One region of the Companilactobacillus paralimentarius genome, then DNA from elsewhere that is predicted to be linked to it. Evidence: predicted binding sites of a transcription regulator. Region 1 holds the regulator's gene; each other region holds the start of a gene.
What was found. The regulator Rex, encoded in region 1, represses fermentation and respiration genes when NADH is low (regulators of the CRP and FNR family bind a similar motif). The targets are predictions, from matches to a motif close to TTGTGAANTANTTCACAA.

Region 1 (3,295 bases):
GGATCAAGATTTTTCAAATTCTGGTCATAGTAACCAACTTCAACATTAGCACCAAACTGAGTTGTTCCCTTGATCATTGGAATTTGTCCCAAGATAGATTTTAGAAAAGTTGATTTACCGATACCGTTAGGTCCAATGATACCGACACGTTCTCCTTTCTTGACATCTAGATTGATTGGTTCGGACATGATGTGATTCTCATAACCGATAGCGGCATCTTTGACTAGCAATACGTCGTTTCCACTTTCTTTATCAATTTGAAATTTAAAGTGAACGGAACCTTGGTCACTATCAGGACGATCTAAGACATCCATGTGTTCAAGCTTTTTACGACGACTTTGGGCCATCTTAGTGGTAGAAGCACGGACAATATTCTTTTGAATGTATTCTTCGGTCTTTTTGATTTCAGCCTGTTGTTCTTCATAATGTTTCCAAGCTACTTCTTGATTCTTTTTCTTTTCTTGCAAGTAGAAAGTATAGTTACCAGAGTAGTGTGTTGAAGAGTGATGGTTGATCTCAACAATTTCAGTAACAGCTTTGTCTAAAAAGTATTGATCATGGGATACGATGACTAGCGCCCCACGATAATTTTTGAGATAACCTTCAAGCCATTCCACTGTATTGATGTCCAAATGGTTTGTTGGTTCATCCAAAAGTAAAATATCATGATGTTCCAATAGCATTTTAGCCATAGCTAAACGTGAACGCTCACCACCAGAAAGGGTTGATATTTGAGCTTGCCAAACATCTTCATCAAATCCAAATCCTTTGAGAACACTACGGATTTCTGATTGATAACCGTAACCATTTTCTTGACGGAATGTATTTTGTAATTGATCGTATTGTTTCAAGATGTTGTCGTAGTCTTGAATATTGGGGTCAGCAAGTTTTTCTTCTAAGACATGCATCTTTTTTTCTTGTTCTTTTAGATAGTCAAAAACATGTTCCATCTCGTCAAAAATTTTATTTTCACTATTTAAACCGGAATCCTGAGCAAGGTAACCGATATTTGTATCCTTTTTTAGAGCAATATTTCCACTATTATAACTTTCCTGATCGGAAATAATTTTGAGCATAGTTGATTTGCCGACACCATTTCGGCCGACTAGACCAATCCTGCTATTATCCTGTACTTCGAAGCTGACATTAGAGAACAGCTTCTTAGTACCAAAATTTTTTGTAATGTTTTGTGCTTGTAATAAAATCAATTTCAAACTCCTTTATGTATTCACAATTTTAGCATTATTTAATAAATTATGTCTTTATAGGTTTAACGTGTTGCGTTTTTGTTGATTTTTATTTACTATAAATGTTAGTGAAATGACACACATATGGTGGTAAATTATGACAAAAACAACAGTTCCAAACGCAACAATAAAGCGTTTACCAATTTATTATCGGTATTTTCAATTTTTAAAAGATGAAGGTACAAAAAAGATCTCTTCTGGAGAATTATCAGAAGGGGTCAAGATAGATAGTGCTACAATAAGACGTGACTTCTCATATCTAGGAGCACTTGGAAAACGCGGTTATGGCTACGATGTAAACGATTTAGTAGCTTTCTTTAAAAAACTCTTAAATCAAGACAAGCGTACTAACGTAGCTTTAGTCGGTGTAGGTAATTTAGGTAACGCCTTACTAAATTATAACTTTTCTCGGACTAATAATGTTCGAATTGCGGCAGCTTTTGATATTAATAAGGAAATTGTCGGTACAGTTAAGAGTGGCGTTCCTGTTTATGATATATCTGAATTGAAGGAACAGCTTCATTTGCAACAAATTGATGTCTGTATCTTGACAGTTTCTTCAAACGCAGCTCAAACAACAGCTGATTTATTGTCTGATGCTGGAGTTAGAGGAATTCTAAACTTTACACCGGTAATTATCAACGTTCCAAGTAGTATCCGCGTTCATTATGTTGATTTGGCTAATGAATTGCAGACTTTGATTTTCTTCTTAGATCGTGATAAGTCAATGAAGGAAGAGCAAGAATAATTTTTTGGGGGAAAGTATTATGAGTGAACCATTGTTCTTAAAGCCTGTATTCCACGAAAAAATTTGGGGTGGAAGAAAGCTAGAAACTAAATTTGGTTACAATATTCCAGATGGCACTATTGGTGAATGCTGGGCTATTTCAGGTCATCCACATGGTAGATCACAAGTTGAAAATGGCGAATTTGCTGGTCAATATGTTGATGATCTTTGGAAAAATCACGGTGAACTATTTGGTAATCCTAAGGGAAAAGTTTTCCCACTTTTAACAAAGATTTTGGATGCTGAAGCTAGCCTATCTGTTCAAGTTCACCCTGATAACGAATATGCAGCAGAGCATGAGCATGAATTAGGTAAGACAGAATGCTGGTACATTATTGATGCGGAACCAGGTTCATACTTGATCTATGGTCACAATGCTAAAAATAAAGCTGAACTTGATAAGATGATTGAATCAGGTGACTGGGATCATCTATTGAGAAAAGTTCCAGTTAAAACTGGTGACTTCTACTACGTACCAAGTGGTACTGTTCACGCCTTGAACAAGGGTATTATGGCTCTAGAGACACAACAAAGTAGTGATACAACATATCGTTTGTATGACTACGACCGTGTTGAGAAGTCTACAGGTAAGAAGCGTGACCTTCACATCAAGCAGTCAGAGGATACGATTACAGTTCCTCATAAAGACCCACAATTAAACATTGAATCAAAAGAAGAGGGTAAGAACAAGTTTACAACATTTGTTCAACCACCTGTATCACCATTCTTCTCAGTTTATCACTGGGAAATTAAAGAACCAGTCAAATTACATCATCAAATCGGTAAGTATACTTTGATTTCTGTAATTAATGGTCAAGGTAAGATTACTGTTGATGGAAAAGACTATGATTTGAGCAAGGGTATTCATTTAATTGTTCCAGCAACTGTTGATTCATGGACACTTTCTGGCGATTTGGATATTATTGCTTCAGAATCAGGCGAAGATTAGATAAATATTAAATAACGTAAAAAATGCAGAATATCGATTTGAAAAAACCGTATGTTCTGTTTTTTTTATTGGCTGAATTAAGCAAAAATAGAACTATTTTACGATTGACACTAATTATTGTTCGTGAAAATGAATTAAATGAAAAATATTCTAATTTGAAACCGTTATCAATTTCATTTTTTACAAAAAGTCTTCTATAATTAAAACTATGTTGATTTCAAAGGGGACTTTAAAGTGCAAAAACGACGATTTTTTCGAGTCAGTTTAGGCTGGCAAATTATTATTGGTTTGATTTTAGGTATTATCCTTGGT
Region 2 (3,295 bases), 960 kb from region 1:
ATATTTCAGGTATTTTAATTGCAGCTATGATTGGTTACTGTTTAGCTAAAAACAGACGTTTTGACAATCCAATTTCTGCTGCATTGGTATCAATGTCTGCTTTGGTAACTATGATGCCAAATACAGTTAAATTAATTCCAGATGGTGCTAAAAAAGCAGTCGATGTTTCAGCTGTTTTACCATTTACTAATCTAGGTACAGGAGCAATGTTTGCCGGTGTTATCGTTGGTTTGATTGCTACTGAAGCCTTTGTCAGAATCTCTAGAATTAAGAAGTTACAAGTTCATTTAGGTGAAAATGTTCCACCAGCTGTTGGTAAATCATTCGATGTTTTGATTCCTATGATCATCGTCTTATCATGCTCAGCGATTATTTCAGCACTACTTTACAATTTATCAGGAATGAATTTGATCAACTTGATCACAACATTCATTCAAGAACCACTCCGTCACATTGGAACAGGTATCTGGGGAGTTATCATTCTTTACTCACTAGGTAACTTACTTTGGTTATTCGGTATTCACCAATCAGTTATTTACAGTTCAATTCTAGAACCACTTTTGATCATCAATATTACACAAAATATTGCCGCATATAATGCCGGTAAAGCAATTCCTAATATTATCAATGTTTCCCAAGTTCAAACTTACGGTTTGATGGGTGGTTCTGGTTCAACACTTTGTTTACTAGTTGCTACATTCCTAGTTGGACACAGTGCTGTAACTAAGAACGTTGCTAAATTATCAATTGCACCTGGATTCTTTAACATCAACGAACCTGTTATCTTCGGTTATCCAATCGTTTATAATATTTCACTAGCTATTCCATTTGTACTTGTACCTGTTATGGGTCTTGTAATTAGTTATGTAACAACTGTTTTAGGTTGGATGAGCCCATGTGTTATCCAAGTTCCATGGACTACGCCAATTGGATTCAGTGCCTTCCTAGCTACTGCAGGTGACTGGCGTGCTGTTGTTATTCAATTGATTACCTTTGTATTAGGCGTTCTAGTATACATTCCATTCGTTATGATCAACGATAAGGTTCTTTCAAAAGAAAACCAAGGTATGGACGTCAAAGAAGCTTAGTTAAATATTTCTTAACTTATACTCTATGAATTTTTTAAATTCATAGAGTATTTTTTTGCTTAAAAAAGCTAATCAATTTGATGAATAATACGTGAAACTAATATGCCATTTGCAATAAATATTAGTAATGAATAAGTAAGTAGCTATTTTTATGATATTAATTATTAGAGAATGTACGTTTTAAAATTTGAACAAAGTTTTATCTACATGATGAAATTTTCAAATTAATTAAAGGCCGTTTGATTTGTTGGTAGGCTTCATATGAGCTCTTCAAAAAAATTATTATGAAAATAGCAATTCTAAATTTTATGAAAAAGGTTTGTGATTAATATATGTATATTAGTAAAAGATTAATATGATCGTATTTAAGATTAAAATTCTTAAATTCAAATTAATGAGTGATAAGTGACAAAGCCTATGGCAAATAAGAAAGACAGGCGTTTATTAATCGTGAACACTTCGAAGAATCACTATTTCCGTTTAAAATAGCAATGTGAGCTATGTCACAAAATACTATTGATTTTTGTAAATGTAACCGTTATCATGAAAATGAATCGATGGAAAAGGAGAAAATAATGTAGCGATGGTAGGTGTTATTAAAGAATAAAGGGTATGAAGAACCTTCTATAAAGAATTGAAATCATTGCTGAAGAATTAAGCATTCTTTCTACAGTGGTTTTGGAATCACATAAATTGGAGGGAGGAACTTGAGATGAAAAAGAGCTTATCTCAGTCTGCTTATGGTGGCATATCGGGTGAAAAATATGTACCGTATGTGACTGATAAAGATAATCATGGTGGCAGCTCAGTTGTAATGATCATGGGTGCCATATTAGCAGTTATTTTTGCCGCTTCAACAGCATATTCAGGTATGAAAGCTGGATTAACCGTTGCGGCTGGTATTCCTGGATCAATTATTGGATCAGGACTTATTGCCGCTTTTGCTAAAAAGAAGGGCATGCTGGGGAAGAATTTATTACAAGGAATGTCTAGTGGTGGTGAATCAATCGCCAGTGGAATGATTTATGTTTTACCCGCCATTATTATTATTGGTGGTCGTGTCAACTTCATTGCAGGAGTTTTAGTTGGAGCTTTGGCTGTATTATTTGCAATTGGTACAGCTTCATTAGTTGAAAATTATTTAGTAGTTGAAGAACACGGAAAATTAGTTTATCCAGAATCGATGGCCATTTCAGAAGCCTTAGTTGCTTCCGAAGCTGGTGGTGATTCTTTGAAATTCATGGGAATTGGTTTTGGTATTGGTGGTTTATTGACGCTTTTAACAACACAAGTTTTCGGTTGGGTCAATAGTACGATCACTTATGTAGGTAATTCCTTCTATCGTTGGAAGATGTCGACAGAAGTTAATCCCATGTTAGCCGGTATTGGATTTGTTGTAGGACTGGATGTTGCTTTGACGATGTTTGCTGGTTCGATTCTATCCAACTTCGCGATAACTCCGTTAATTGCTAACTTTACTCAAATGGCAACTAATAATGCGAAGGATTGGAATGATGTAACAGTTCTTGTTAACCAGATGGGCGTTGATCAAGTTGCCGGTTCCTATTCGAAATATATTGGTGCTGGTATAATGCTTTGCGGTGGTATTGTCGGAGCTGTTAAGTTGATTCCAGTTATTGTTACATCCATTAAGAAAACTTTGAATGCCAGAAACGGTGGTAATGATGATCGTAACATGTTAGGTATTTGGTCATTAGTAATCGCTGTTGTTGCAATTTTTGTTGTTGGTTTCTTCGTTTCTGGTAACATCGCTATGGCTATTGCTGGTGGAATTCTTTCTATTATTTTGGCATTACTATTCGTTATTGTATCTGCTAGATTAGCCGGAACGATTGGTTGTTCAAATGCACCGGTTTCAGGAATGACAATTGCTTCATTAGTTATCATGACATTAGTCTTTGTTATCTTTGGATGGAAGAGTAATGCTGATAATCAGATCCTTCTATTGTTTGGTGTCTTCATTGTTACCGCCATTTCTGTTGGTGGTGCTTATATGCAGACTCAAAAAGTTAGTTTCGTTATCGGTGGTAATAAGAATGAAATGATGAAATACTTCATGATCGCCGCAATGATTGGTGTTATCGTGGTTGTTGGTACTACCGTTATTCTTGAACCTCAACTAAAGATTACAGGTTCAAATCCACCATTCGGTATGCCACAAGCAAACTTGATTGCTACTTTGACAA
Region 3 (3,295 bases), 100 kb from region 1:
ATCCTGGACAAACAGTTACAGATGATATTTTGAATTTTGATCACGCTCATCCAACACATGACGTTGGACGTCTAATTGATAGTGATGGTCCACGAGTAAAACCTAATAAAGATAATTACAGACATATGCAATTTGATAATAAGGATCGTTATTTATTATCTAAATTGATGTTGATGCCCGAAAAAGATGAAGAAAAATTAAATAACATCAGTATTGCTGAGTGGTTTGCAAGTAGTCCTCACTTCTTTACAACAAACTTCTGGTACATGTGGCAAACAACCTTTGCTTTCAAACGTGCTAGTTCAGCTGTTGAGTTACGTCGTTACATGAATCGTATGATCCTTGAATTTAGTCGTATCAATACACTAGAGGGTGTAACAAGAAGTCCATATAATCAATTTGAAAGTATTATCCTACCAATGCGTAAATACTTGGAAGATCGTGGTGTAACCTTTATCAATAACCGTAAAGTTACTGACCTGGAATTCAAAGACACACCACTTCAAGATGATATTATTGTTACTGGACTCAAGTATGAAGAAGTTGACAATGACAATAAAGAAGGACATATCGATGTTGCTGAAAATGATTTAGTCTTTGATACTAATGGATCAATTACCGATAGTTCATCACTTGGTGACTTTAATACACCATTCAAAGAAAATATGGATTATGCACCTAGTGCAGCACTTTGGAAGAAAGCTTCTGAGAAGTTCTATTCACTAGGTAACCCTGATAAATTCTTTGGAGATCGTACACAAAGTGAGTGGGTCAGCTTCACAGTTACAACAAATAGCCACTTTTTGGTAAATGAAATTTCACGTATTACACAACAAGAACCAGGAAATGCTTTGAACACATGGATTAACAGTACTCCATTATTGTCAATCGTTGTTCATCATCAACCACACTTCAAGGCACAAAAGCCAAATGAATCAACATTCTGGGGTTACTTCATGTATCCAAGAAGAAATGGTGACTATGTTCAAAAACCTGTAATGGAAATGACAGGTAAGGAAATGCTAGAAGAATTGCTAGGACACTTGGCAGAAGTAGATCCAAGTAAAGACAATATCAAGAACCACACTCAAGAAATTATGGATAGTATTGTCAATGTAATTCCTGTTTATCTACCATATGCAAGTGCAATGTTCAATCAAAGAGCCGTCGGAGATCGTCCAGATGTAGTTCCAAAGAACAGTAAGAATTTGGCCTTCATCAGTCAATTCTGTGAACAACCATTCGATATGGTCTTTACAGAGCAATATTCATTCCGTGCAGCACAACGTGCAGTATACACATTATTGAATATTCCATTATCAGAAATGACACCAATGCACCATTACGAAAAAGATCCAAAAGTAATGGCACGTGCAACTAAGACCATGTTTAGATAAAAAGTGGAGCAAGAATGCTTATTTTCGAGAGGACCAAGGTACAGCATACTTGAGAAGAAAAGATATAGAAAATTGACCTTAGAAGTTTGAAGTACAGTTATTTAAAAACTAGAAGGAAAACTATTGGGAATATAAAAGGTCAGATCTCTACAATACGAAATGTATTCAAAAGTTGAACGGTCTAAACGAAAACCTTATCTAAAGGGAGGTTGATGCCTATAATCAATCTATATTCGCAACAAATAGAATTTAACATCAAACGACAAAACATCTCATTGAAAAAGAAAAAAATTTCACAAGTAAGAGCTGAATTTTGATTTGGCTCTTTTTTTGTGAATTGAAAAGCGACCTAGAACAGGCATTTTGATTAGATTGTGAAGAAATATTCACAATTGAAATAAGATGTGAAATAAATTTTTGTAAGCAATTTGAACACTAGGTGTTGATATATCAATGTGAAAACGTTTACTTGGACTTTTTAAATGAAATAACTTGAACATTGATTGTACAGTGATAAGATAAAACGTGAATTAGTTAACAAATATATTGATTTTTAAATCTTGGAGGTAATCAGATGTTGAAAGGTTCCAAAGATACAAAGGTTTCTACAAAATCAGATGAAAAAGAAGATGTAAAACCCGTCATTGATGCTATGGTTGCTAAGGCTCACAAGGCTTTGGACATTATGGACGGTTTTACTCAAAAACAAGTTGACCACATTGTTCACCAAATGGCTATTGCCGGATTAAACGCTAGTTTTGAATTAGCTAAGTTAGCTTACAAAGAAACTGGCCGTGGAATGGTTGAAGATAAAGTCATTAAAAATATGTACGCTACAGAAGAAATTTGGCACTCAATCAAACGCGATAAAACTGTTGGCATTATCGAAGATGATAAGGAACATCGTTTGATCAAAGTTGCTGAACCACTTGGTGTTTTAGCAGGTGTTACACCTGTTACTAACCCAACATCAACTGCAATGTTCAAGTCATTGATTGCTATGAAAACACGTAATCCAATTATCTTTGGTTTCCATCCCCAAGCTCAAAATTGTTCTGTTGCCGCCGCTAAAGTTATGTTAAAAGCTGCCATCGATGCTGGTGCCCCAGAAGGTGTTATTCAATGGATTGAAAAACCAAGTATTGAGGCAACATCATATTTAATGAATAACGAAGGAGTTGCCAGTGTTCTTGCTACTGGTGGTCCTGGAATGGTTAAGGCTGCTTATTCAACTGGTAAACCTGCTTTGGGTGTTGGTCCTGGTAATGGTCCTGCATACATCGAAAAGACTGCTAATATCAAACGTGCTGTTAATGATATTGTTCTATCAAAGACATTTGATAATGGTATGGTTTGTGCTTCTGAAAATAGTGCCATTGTTGATGCTGACATTTATGACGAAGTTAAATCTCTATTCGAAAAGAATAAAATTTATTTCATTAAGAAATCAGATTATAAGAAATTAGCAGAAACAATGTTTAGACCAGAAGGTGGAGTTAAAGGTCCTATTGCTGGTAAATCAGCTATTGAAATTGCTAAATTGGCTGGCATTAAGGTTCCTGCTGATACTAAAGTACTTGGTGTCGAACTTTCAAAGGTTGGTCCAGATGAACCACTTTCAGCTGAAAAACTTTCACCTGTTCTATCAGTTTATAAAGTTGCGGGACATAAGGAAGGTTTCGAAAAAGCCGATGAGTTACTACACTTTGGTGGTTTAGGTCACACCGTTGGTATTCACACAATGGATGAAGATTTGGCTAGGGAATTTGGTATTAAGATGAAAGCTAGTCGTGTCTTGGTAAATACACCTGCTGCTATTGGTGGTATTGGTAATCTCTACAATGAAATGATCCCATCACTTACTCTTGGTACTGGTTCATGGGGGAAGAATTCTATTT

Region 2: the regulator Rex is predicted to act here: its motif matches at 1,580-1,597, upstream of ACI6PB_RS01560 (OPT/YSL family transporter).
Region 3: the regulator Rex is predicted to act here: its motif matches at 1,921-1,938, upstream of adhE (bifunctional acetaldehyde-CoA/alcohol dehydrogenase).

Annotation. Positions count from the first base shown of each region.
Region 1 covers NZ_OY724131.1:2,020,137-2,023,431, reverse strand. Annotated here, with positions in the region: gene ACI6PB_RS09890 (ABC-F family ATP-binding cassette domain-containing protein) at 1-1,208, opposite strand, end outside; gene ACI6PB_RS09885 (redox-sensing transcriptional repressor Rex) at 1,345-1,995, shown strand; gene manA (mannose-6-phosphate isomerase, class I) at 2,015-2,983, shown strand; gene ACI6PB_RS09875 (cation:dicarboxylate symporter family transporter) at 3,218-3,295, shown strand, end outside.
Region 2 covers NZ_OY724131.1:332,439-335,733, forward strand. Annotated here, with positions in the region: gene ACI6PB_RS01555 (PTS sugar transporter subunit IIC) at 1-1,088, shown strand, start outside; gene ACI6PB_RS01560 (OPT/YSL family transporter) at 1,801-3,295, shown strand, end outside.
Region 3 covers NZ_OY724131.1:1,917,220-1,920,514, reverse strand. Annotated here, with positions in the region: gene ACI6PB_RS09295 (oleate hydratase) at 1-1,397, shown strand, start outside; gene adhE (bifunctional acetaldehyde-CoA/alcohol dehydrogenase) at 1,972-3,295, shown strand, end outside.